DNA from 2 places in the Sphingomonas sp. Ant20 genome. Region 1 is predicted to be linked to the other one. Evidence: riboswitches for the same ligand, from Rfam matches in the RefSeq annotation. Region 1 holds a riboswitch; the other holds the start of a gene.
The links. Region 1 has a riboswitch for cobalamin ahead of NI18_RS06115 (DUF1636 domain-containing protein). Riboswitches for the same ligand answer to the same signal wherever they lie in the genome.
Positions count from the first base shown of each region.

Region 1 (8,686 bases):
CGACGTGCTCGCCAGCTATCACCGGCTCCGGGCGCAGGCGGACATCGTCGTCGTCGAAGGCGCGGGCAGCCCCGCCGAGATCAATCTGCGCGCCGCCGACATCGCAAACATGGGCTTTGCGCGCGCCGCCGGCGTCCCCGTCATCCTGATCGGCGACATCGACCGGGGCGGCGTCATCGCCTCGCTCGTCGGCACGCGCGCGGTGATCGATCCCGCCGACGCCGCGATGATCCACGGCTTCCTCGTCAACAAGTTTCGCGGCGACCCCGCACTGTTCGACGACGGCTATCGCGCGATCGAGGCGCGGTCGGGCTGGCGCGGCTATGGCGTCATCCCCTGGCTGCCCGAGGCCGCCCGCCTGCCGAGCGAGGATGCGGTCATCCTCGAACGCGGGACCGGTCACGACCGGCAGGACGGCCAGGTCGTCATCGCCTGTCCGATCACCCCGCGCATCGCCAATTTCGACGATCTCGATCCGCTGCGGCTCGACCCCGGCGTCACGTTGGTCATGGTCGCGCCCGGCGAACCGATCCCCGACGCGACATGATCATCCTCGCCGGCTCCAAGGCGACGATCCCCGACCTCGCCTTTGTGCGCGCGCAGGGCTGGGACATCGACATCCACGCGCATCGCCGCCACGGCCGCCCGGTGCTCGGTCTTTGCGGCGGTTATCAGATGCTCGGCCGCAGCATCGCCGATCCGGACGGGCTGGAGGGTCCCGCCGGTATCGCCCCCGGGCTCGGCCTGCTCGACGTCACGACGATCCTGTCCCCCGCCAAGACGCTCGAGCGCGTCGCCGGCACCGCGATCGGCGCACGGTTCGACGGCTATGAGATCCATATCGGCGAAACCACCGGCCCCGACACCGCGCGCGCGCTGACGACCCGCGACGATGGCCGCCGCGACGGCGCGGTCAGTCCCGACGGGCTCGTCTCTGGCAGCTATGTCCACGGCCTGCTCGGCCTCGCGGATCAGCGTCGCGCCTGGCTCAGCCGGCTCGGTGTCGGTGCGGTCGGCCGACCATGGCGCGTCGATCGACGCCGCGCTCGATGCGATCGCCGAAACACTCGAACGCCATCTCGATATCGACGCGCTGATCGCGCTGTCGAAGCTCGCGGGCTCAGACGCGGCCGGCAATGGCTATCGCGACTAGCATCCCGGTCTCGACGAATTCGATCCCCGCGCCGTGGCAATCCCCCGATACGCCCCCGACCCGCCGGACCAGCCACCAGCCGAATAGCGCGATCAGTGCAGGGGCCCCTGCAACGGCATGCACAGGCACCCCTAAACACCCTGTTACGCACCCCCAAAAGACCAGATCGTGCACCCTGATCTTCCCTGCCACCATCCCTCCCAGCCCCGCCCTCCCCGGAGCAGCGGCACCCACCGCGCCCAGCATAACGGCCCGATCCGCGCGAGCATCGGGACGACGATCACGACCGCCCATCCCTGCGCGAAGACAGCATGCAGTAAGACAAGTTTTGCAAGGAGTTGCAGGGCGATCATCACAACGCCGAAGCTGCCGATATGCGGATCCGCCATCACCGCGATCAGCCTGTCGCGATCGCCATGCGCGGCACCCAGCCCGTCTGCCAGATCCGCCAGCCCATCCAGGTGCAAAGCCCCTGTAATCGCTACCCAAATTGTCAGCGCGGCGAGCGCACCGGTCCACGGATCGACCTGCGCGCCGACCCACCCCGCCGCCGCGACGACCACCCCCGATGCACGCCCCGACGACCGGATACCACCGGATCGCCGCAGCAAAATCCTCAGCGTCCGCAGCGACTTGCGGCATCGGCACGCGCGTCAGGAAGCCGAAGGCGACGATCAGCCGCGTCACGAAACCGGATCCGTCTGCAGCCCCACGATCTGCGCCGTCCGGTCCGGCCAGATCCGCAACGTAATCAACGCTGCATAGGGCAAATCGAACGCCCAGAGCTCGCGCAACCCGAACCCGCACAGTGATTTCAGCGCCGCCCGGATCGCCCCGCCATGTGTCACGATCAATGAGGTTTCAGATTTAAGATCTTCTATTGCATCGGCAATTCTCGCGACCAGATCGCTCCACCGTTCCCCACCCGGTGGCGGTGCACCATCCGGATCGTCCCAAAACGGCTGCAACGCCGCAGCGTCGATCTCCGCCGCAGCCAGCCCGTCCCAATCGCCGAAATCCAGCTCCCGCCACCGCGCATCGGTCGTTGGAGCCATCCCCCGCTCCCGCCCGATCGCATCCGCAATAGCCTGCGATCGCATGAGATCAGAACAGACGATCTGTTTGAAACCCAGTGACTTTACCCGCGCCACACAGGCCGCCAGCCCCCCCCGCCGTAACCGGGCTATCGGTCCGCCCCAGCATCCGCCCGGTCAGTTCAGGCGCACCATGCCGCAACAGGTGGAGCAGGACCGCCCCACTCACGCCACTGACACCCCCGCCTCGGCAAACGTCGCCATCCCGTCATGCGCCGCCAACGCCGACCGGATCACTCCCACCGCAACCGCCGCCCCGCTTCCCTCCCCCCAGCCGCATCCCAAGTCTCAGTAAAGGCTCGAGTTTCAGCGCTTGAAGCAATCGCTCATGCCCCGGCTCGGCCGAACAATGCCCGGCAATGCAATGCTCTGTAATGCTAGGATACGCCGCCGCGATCGGTGCGATCGCCGCCGACGAAATGAATCCGTCCAGCATCACCGGCACCCCCGCCAGCCGCGCCGCCACCACCGCGCCAGCGATCGCGACGATTTCACGCCCCCCCCACCCGCCGCAACGTCTCGAACGGCGTACGCGGGAAATCAGCATGCCGCGCAATCCCCGCCTCGACGACCGCGATTTTCCGCGCGATTCCCGCCACATCAACCCCCCGTCCCCCGGGCCAACCCAGTCGGCGGCGGTTCCGCCGTAACTGCGCAGACACAGTGCTGCGGCCGACGTAGAATTCCCGATCCCCATCTCACCCACGACGAGTATGTCGAGCCCAGGCACGACGACGTCGGCACCGATGTTGAGTGCGGCGAGCACGCGGCTTCGTCCATCGCCGGCCCCGTCGTGAAATCCGCCGTGGGGGTTTCCAGATCGATGTCAGCGATGACGAGTTCGAGCCCGACGGCATCCGCCAGCGCATTGATCGCCGCGCCCCCACGACGGAAATTCTCGACCATCTGTGCGGTCACGGAGACCGGGAAAGCGCTCACCCCGTGCACCGCAACGCCGTGATTTCCGGCGAAAATCGCCGCCCGCGCACGCTCGAACCGCGGCCGCTCGCGCCCCTGCCAGCCCGCCATGAAGACCGCGAGGTCTTCAAGTCGGCCGAGCGATCCGGGCGGCTTGGTCAACTGTGTTTGCCGCAGCGATGCGGCCCCTCGCGCGGCGTCGTCTGCCACGGGAAGGGCCTCCAGCGCCGCCTCGAACGCCGCGACCGTCGGGAACAGCGTCACTGCGCGACATAGCCGGCGGGGGGCGTCCGGGTGATGAAATGCCCCTTGATCCCCGCAGGCCACTGCCGAAACGGCACCTGCCCCTCCGAACTCTCCGCATGCAGCACGGCGTAATCGAGGATCGCCCGTGCCGCCTCCTCATCAGGCGTGAAGCGCCCCAGCACATAGCCGATCTTCGCGGGCCCGCGGACGTGGATGGTGCAGAAGTCCTGGCAGGCGAACAGGCACGGCATCGCCTGCACCGCAATCCCGGCATAGCGCGAATCACTCGCCTGGACCGCCTGCAATGCCGCGACGAGTCTCGCACCGCCGCGCATGCCCTCGGCATCGTCCTTCGCATCGGTGGACGCGCGGCAGGTGCTGCAGGCGACGACGGCCGCACCGTCTTCGGCGGGAACCAGTAGATTCGGCATTGAAACCCCATGACATACGCGCCCGCGGCACAGGCCGCAGGCTGGTTATGTCGTCGCGCGGGTTTACCCCCGTCCGCTCGGCGCACCCTGGCCGGACGAAAGACGACTGCGACGGGCAGGTCTCCTGGCTCACGGGTCACAGCCCTTCGCGCCGCCTTCTCGGGACCGGGATCCCAATGGCATGATGGCACGATGGCTCGCCGCTTACAGTTGCAGGGGCAGCCGGGGTTCTCCCCGTTCCCTTTTCATCCCCCGTCGCCGGGGAACCTGTCGCGGTCAGAGGGATAGGCCGGGCGAGCGGCCCGGGTCAATCGCCCTGCGCGCTGTCACGCGTCAGCGGTACCACGACCGGTACGCCCTCGATCGATCCGAACCACGCCCGAACACCATAGGTCTCACGCAGCCGCGCCGGCGTCAGCACTGCCGACGGCGCGCCGTCGGCGACGAGCCGGCCCGCGTCTAGCACGAGGATGCGATCGCAATAGCGTGCGGCGAGCCCCAGATCATGCAGGACGGCGATCACCAGGACACCCCGCGCGGCCTGCGCCCGCAGGATCTCCATGACTGCGATCTGATGCGCGGGATCGAGCGACGCGAGTGGCTCGTCGACGATCAGCGCCGGCGCCTCCACCGCGAGCGCCCTTGCCAGCAGGACGCGGGCCCGCTCGCCCCCCGAAATCTCGGTCGCGACACGCGCCGCAAGCGTGGTCACGTCCGCCGCCGCCATCGCACGGGCAATCGCGGCATGGTCGTCCCGTGAGATGCGGGACAGCGGTGCGAGATGGGGCAATCGGCCCAGCGCGACGAGACGTTCGACGCTCAGCGGCCAATGAAGATTTTGACCCTGCGGCAGATACGCGACCGTCTGCGCAATCTCGCGTCGCGAGCGCTCCGCCAGCGGAACGCGGTCGAGCAGGATCGCCCCCGTAGCGGGAACCAGCCCGAGCAGCGCCTGGACCAGCGTCGATTTGCCCGCCCCATTGGGGCCGACGATCCCGATGAGCGCGCCGCCCTCTGCCGCGAAGCTGACATCGTCGACCACGACCCGCCGTGCACGGCGGACGTTGAGGCGGTCCGCGGAGAGGGCTACCACAGCCGCCGCTCGCGCATGAGGTGGACGAGGAACACCGGCACGCCGAGAAACGCGGTGACGACCCCGAGCTTGAGTTCGTTCGACGTCGGGATCACCCGGACCAGCACGTCGGCAAAGGTGAGCAATGCGGCCCCGCCCAGTGCGGAGGGCAGCAGGATCGCCGACGGCGAACGATCTGTCATCGGCCGGACGAGATGCGGGACGATCAGGCCGATGAACCCGATCGCGCCCGATACCGCGACTGCGCCGCCGACCCCGATCGCCACCCCGACCAGCATCCGAACGCGCGTCCGACGCAGATCGACGCCGAGCGCGCGCGCGCCATCCTCGCCAAGCGTCAGCGCGTCGAGCGCATGGCTGTCCCAGGCGACCAGCACCATGCCGAGTGTGATACAGGGCAGCGCCAGCGCGACATGGCTGAACGACCGGTCTTCGAGCGACCCGAGCAACCAGGTCATGATCTCCATCGCCGCAAACGGGTTCGGGGACAGGTTGAGCGCAAGACTGACCCCCGCGACGGCCAGCGTTCCGACCGCGATCCCCGCGAGGATCAGTGACAAGGCGCTTTGCGACCCCGCCGACAGCACGAACAGCAACCCCAGCGCCGCGAACGCCCCGGCGATCGCCACAATCGGCAGCATCGCCGGGTAAAGCTCCGCCAGCCCGAAATACAGCGCGATCACCGCGCCCAGCGATGCGCCATTCGACGCACCCAGCACCGATGGCTCGGCCAACGGATTGCGCAGGAACCCCTGCAGCGCGGCACCCGAAAGCCCCAGCATCGCGCCGACCGCCAGCCCGAGGATCGCGCGCGGCAGACGAAGTTCGAACAGGATGGCGCGTTCGATCGGATCGCCCTGCCCGCTGAGCGCCCGCACGACATGCGCCAGCGGGATCGCCGCGCTACCCACCGCGACCGACGCGGCGCCGGCCAACAGCGCAAGCAGCGCGAGGCCACCGACCAATCGCGCACGCGTCACGCGTTCCATAGTGCCAGATCCCACCGCATCGATTTCCGCCTAGCGCATAAGCGGCCGCTGCGGCAGGGCTTTGCGCATGCGCGGCCGCCGTCTCCTGACCATCCTGATGATCGCCGCCGCCGGTGCACCTGCTCCGGCGGCAGCGCCTCGACCGCCGGCGCGTATCGTTTCGCTTAACCTATGCGCTGACCAGTATCTTCTGGCGCTGGCCGACCCCGCGCAGATCGTCGCGCTCACCCGGTTCGCGCGCGATCCGAACATGTCCGCAGCCGCCAACGCCGCGCGTACCATGCCAGTCAGCCGTGGCAGCGCCGAAGACGTGCTGATGCTCCGCCCCGATCTCGTGATCGCCTCGCCGTTCCGACGCCAGACGGTCACGGCCGTGCTGGCCGGACGGCACGTCGATACGCTCGATCTGCCCCCCGCGGACAGCTATGCCGCGATCGTGAGGCAAGTCCGTCAGGTTGCTGCCGCCATCGGGCACCCCGATCGCGGCGAAACGCTGATCCGCCGGATGGACACCGCGCTCGCACGATTGCCGCGCGCGCCGGGAGGTGGTCATACGGCGGCCTATTATCAGCGTCGGGGTTTCCTGACCGGCACCGGCACGCTCGTCGACGAATTGATGCAGCGTCTCGGGCTGGCCAATCTCGCGACCCGGCTCGGCAAACCGGCACTATCGCAACTGTCGCTCGAACAGATGGCGCTCGCACGCCCGGACTATCTCATAGTCGAAAGCGCCACCGACCACGTGACCGATCAGGGCACCGAAATGCTGCATCATCCGATTCTCGACGGGATTCCCCGTCTGCGCATCCCCGAGGCGTGGACCGTCTGCGGAGGTCCCGCCTATGTGCTGGCCGCGCAAAGCCTCGCGGCGCAGTTGCGCACGCCCCGTCCGGCTGGTCCTCGCCGCGACCGTTAGAACTCAACGCCGGCCTGGGCCTTGACCCCGCCCCGGAACGGATGCTTGACCTGCCCCATCTCGGTGACGAGATCCGCCGCGGCAATCAACGCCTCGGGCGCGTTGCGTCCCGTCGCCACGACATGCGTCATCGCCGGTCGCGCCGCGAACCCCGCAAGCACCTCGTCGAGTGGCAGATAGTCATAGCGCAGGACGATGTTGATCTCGTCGGCGATGACCATCGCATAGCTCGGGTCGAGGATCATTCGGCGGACCTCGTCCCACCCTTCGCGCGCCACGGCGATATCGCGGGCCCGATCCTGCGTATCCCAGGTAAAGCCCTCGCCCATCGGCTTGAACTCGACCAGATCGGGAAAGGCGTCAAAGATGACCTTCTCACCGGTCGTCATCGCACCCTTGACGAACTGTACGATCCCAACCTTTCGCCCGTGCCCCATCATCCGCACCGCCATGCCGAGCGCCGCGGTGGTCTTACCCTTGCCCGGCCCGGTGTGGACCATGAGCAGGCCCTTTTCGATCGTCTTGGCCGCGACGATCTTGTCCTGGACGACCTTCTTCTTGGCCATCCGCGCCGTGTGCTCCGCCTCGTTCCGCATCAGAATGCTGCCTTCACGCCGGCATAGGCGCCACGCCCCTGGCCAACATAGCTGAACACCTCCTCGTACCGCTCGTCGAACAGGTTTTCGACCCGACCGAAGACCGATAGCCGGGGGCGTCAGCTTGTACGCCGCGTTCAGGTTGACGAGGACATATTCCTGGAGCGAAACGCGGACAGGGACATAGCTCGGATCGGTATAGGCATCGTCCTGCTGCCGGCCATTATACCGGACGGTGAGGGTCGCCGAGGCGCTCTCGTCGCGGCTGAACGCAGTCATGTTGACGCTGCCGATATGGTTGGGGCGCCGGATCTCCACGCCCCCGTCCTCGCGCGCCTTCAGATAGGTATAGGCGAGGTCGAAGCGCAGCTGCGGAATCGGCTGGGCGGTGGCAAACACCTCGACGCCATGCTGCGTCGATCGCGTATTGCGGTTGCCGGGCGTCGCGACGAAGTCGGGGGCAGGATAGGTGGTAAAGATCTCGTTCGTCAGCCGACTGTCGAAATAGGTCGCGCCGATCGTCGCACGATCCCCCCCGAAAGCCTGTTCGACCCCGGCTTCCCACCCCTTTGACTTTTCCGGCTTGAGGTTGGGGTTGCCGATGTAACGACCGTCGGAATAGCCGAAGAGATCGAAATAGCCGGGGTTCTTCACGCCCGTCCCGTAGGCGCCGCGCACCCGCGTCCCGGTCGCGAACCGGTAGCTCGCCTGCGCGCGATAAGTGGTGGTGTCATCGAACCGGTTATTCTCGTCGCGCCGCACCGATCCGCCGATCGCGAGCGCATCGTCGACGACAACGTCATACTGGCCAACGAACCCGACATTGTCGGTATGCCGCCGTCCCGTAAAGACGAACTCCGAAGGAGCCGCGCTAAGCGTCTGGAACTCCTCGCGCTCGACATCGACCGCGGCGGTCAGCCGATGCCGGATGCTATCAGTGCCGAACCGGAAGGCGCTTTCGAACGATCCCTTGTACCGTCGTCCCTTGTTGCCAAAGCTCAAGGCATCGTCGGCCAGCGCCCGGCGTGTCGTATCGGCAAACTGGCCGCTGAGCGCATTCGTCCAGCGGCCATCCGCCAGCGCCAACTCCGCGCGGATGAGCCCGTAATGCGCCTCGACCGTGCTGCGCGCGCCTGGCGTATCGACGATCGTGCCGAACTGCGGGCCGCTCAATGCCGTGTCGTTGCTGTCGGCATCGGTATAGCTGTAGCGCCCGACGCCCGTGACCTTCAGCGTGTCGGTGGGCGACC
Region 1 covers NZ_JRVI01000029.1:49,277-57,962, reverse strand. The annotation lists partial or broken gene NI18_RS06135 (cobyric acid synthase) at 1-1,153, shown strand, start outside; gene NI18_RS27845 (adenosylcobinamide-GDP ribazoletransferase) at 1,121-1,348, opposite strand; gene NI18_RS27840 (adenosylcobinamide-GDP ribazoletransferase) at 1,297-1,716, opposite strand; partial or broken gene NI18_RS06125 (histidine phosphatase family protein) at 1,837-2,356, opposite strand; partial or broken gene cobT (nicotinate-nucleotide--dimethylbenzimidazole phosphoribosyltransferase) at 2,413-3,429, opposite strand; gene NI18_RS06115 (DUF1636 domain-containing protein) at 3,426-3,842, opposite strand; cobalamin riboswitch at 3,939-4,128, opposite strand; gene NI18_RS06110 (ABC transporter ATP-binding protein) at 4,150-4,935, opposite strand; gene NI18_RS06105 (iron ABC transporter permease) at 4,929-5,924, opposite strand; gene NI18_RS06100 (ABC transporter substrate-binding protein) at 6,022-6,840, shown strand; gene cobO (cob(I)yrinic acid a,c-diamide adenosyltransferase) at 6,837-7,442, opposite strand; partial or broken gene NI18_RS06090 (TonB-dependent receptor) at 7,614-8,686, opposite strand, start outside.

Region 2 (2,253 bases), on a different contig from region 1:
GATGCGCGCGGGGGTCAGCCGGTCGCCGGCCCCGATCAGCCGGGTGCCGGTCGCGAAGTCGAGCCCCTTGCGGCGCGTGTTGCGGCCTTCAAAGGCGGGGCCTTCGCCGTCGAGCATCAGCCGGTCGCCGTCGCGCACTGCTTCCTCCTGGACGAGCACCGTGTCGGCGCCCGCCGGCATCGCCGCGCCGGTGAAGATGCGCGTCGCCTGTCCCGCGCCGACTGAACCGGTGAAGGGGCGGCCGGCCGCGCTCTCGCCGATGACCGTCCACGGCCCGGGCAGATCTGCGTAGCGGATCGCATAGCCGTCCATTGCCGACAGGTCGGTCGCGGGCTGGGTCCGGCGGGCGAGAATGTCCTCCGCGGCCCAGCGGCCCATCGCCGAGCGCAGCGGCACGGTTTCGGCGGGGACGCGCGCGCCATGGCGAAGAGGCGGGACTGGGCGTCGGCGACGGGGACGAGAGGGCGCATGCGGGCTCCGATCAGCGGGGCGATGAGGGTCTTGCGCTGCTCGCACGAATGCCGAGGGGCGGAAAGCGGGCAACGCCGCGACCGGCAGGACGCCGGTCGGTTACGCGATCAACGTACGAGGTGCGGCAGACGTTGCGGTGAGATGGGACGACATGTCCGGCGGCGCGCCGCACGCAAATCCTGTCGTCAGCGCAGGCAAAACGCGCTAGCCCTGTGGCGCAGGTCCGACGCAAGCCGGATCCGCACAGATCGCGTCGGTGCCCTTCGGGGCTTGAATGGGAATGCGGTGCGGGGTTCGCCCCAAGACCGCAGCTGTCCCTGCAACTGTAAGCGGCGAGCGACACGCACGCGCCCCCTGCGACGGGGGCAGCCACTGGGCCGATGGCCTGGGAAGGTGTGCGTCGAGCCTTGACCCGCGAGCCAGGAGACCTGCCGGCGTCTGGTCGCTCTTGTCCCGGTCCAGGGGGTGGCCGAGGCACGGTGAACGCCGTCTGAGCGACGACCATGCGGCGGGGGCCGCATCGGCGACGCATGCCGGCCGCTCATGGCGTCCGGTCGGCGCGCGTCCCGGTCGTTCGCGGCAGGCCCCCGTCCTCGTCGGACGCCGGGGATGTGCCAATGACCAAGATCATGACCGGGCGGACCGCCGGTCGTTCGACGCGACACCGGATCGGCTGGATGTTCGCGATGCTGGTGGCGGCCAATATCGCCGCTTGGGGATGGGCGTTCGCGCTGTTCCAGGCGCAGCCGCTGATGCTGGGTACCGCGATGCTCGCCTGGGGGCTGGGCCTGCGCCATGCGGTCGACGCGGATCATATAGCGGCGATCGACAATGTGACGCGCAAGCTGATGCAGGACGGGCAGCGGCCGATTGGGGTCGGCTTCTGGTTCGCGGTCGGCCATTCGGGGATCGTCCTGATCGCCGCGGTCGCCATCGCGCTGACCGCGAGTGCGCTGGCGCAGTTCGAGGCGTTCAAGCAGGCGGGCGGGGTGATCGCGACGCTGATATCCGCGCTGTTCCTGTTCACGATTGCGGCGATGAACCTGATCATCCTGCGATCGGTGTGGCGGACCTTTGGCCATGTCCGCGGCGGCGGGCGCTATGTCGAGGAGGATCTCGACCTGCTGCTTGGCAATCGCGGGCTGCTCGCACGGCTGTTCCGGCCGATGTTCCGGCTGGTCACGCGCAGCTGGCACATGGCGCCGCTCGGGTTCCTGTTCGGGCTGGGGTTCGACACCGCGACCGAAGTCGCGATCCTCGGCCTGTCTGCAAGCCAGGCGGCGGACGGGTTGTCGATCGGTACGGTGCTGGTGCTGCCCGTGCTGTTCGCGACGGGCATGGCACTGGTCGACAGTGCCGACGGGGTGGTGATGCTCGGCGCGTATGAATGGGCGTTCGTGAAGCCGATCCGCAAGCTCTATTACAACATCACGATCACGCTGATCTCGGCGATCGTCGCGATCGCGATCGGCGGGATCGAAACGCTCGCGCTGCTGGCGTCGAAGCTGGGCCTCAGCGGGGGCGTGTGGGACGTCGCTTCGGCGCTGGGCGAGAATTTCAACGGGCTGGGCTTTGCGATCATCGCGCTGTTCGTGGCATGCTGGGTGCTGAGTTTTGCGATCTACCGGTGGAAGCGGTTCGACGAGATCGAGGTGGTTCGGGGGTAACGAGCTGCGTCTCATCCTGGGCTCGACCCGGGACCCAGGGCCAGGCAGCGCATTACGCGTGGCTCTGGGTCCTGACTTTCGTCAGGATGACGGAGGTCAGGTGCATTGGCACAGT
Region 2 covers NZ_JRVI01000128.1:1,900-4,152, reverse strand. The annotation lists partial or broken gene NI18_RS14850 (molybdopterin molybdenumtransferase MoeA) at 1-470, opposite strand, end outside; cobalamin riboswitch at 709-922, shown strand; gene NI18_RS14845 (HoxN/HupN/NixA family nickel/cobalt transporter) at 1,149-2,138, shown strand.
Region 2: another riboswitch for cobalamin. It lies ahead of NI18_RS14845 (HoxN/HupN/NixA family nickel/cobalt transporter); the one in region 1 lies ahead of NI18_RS06115 (DUF1636 domain-containing protein).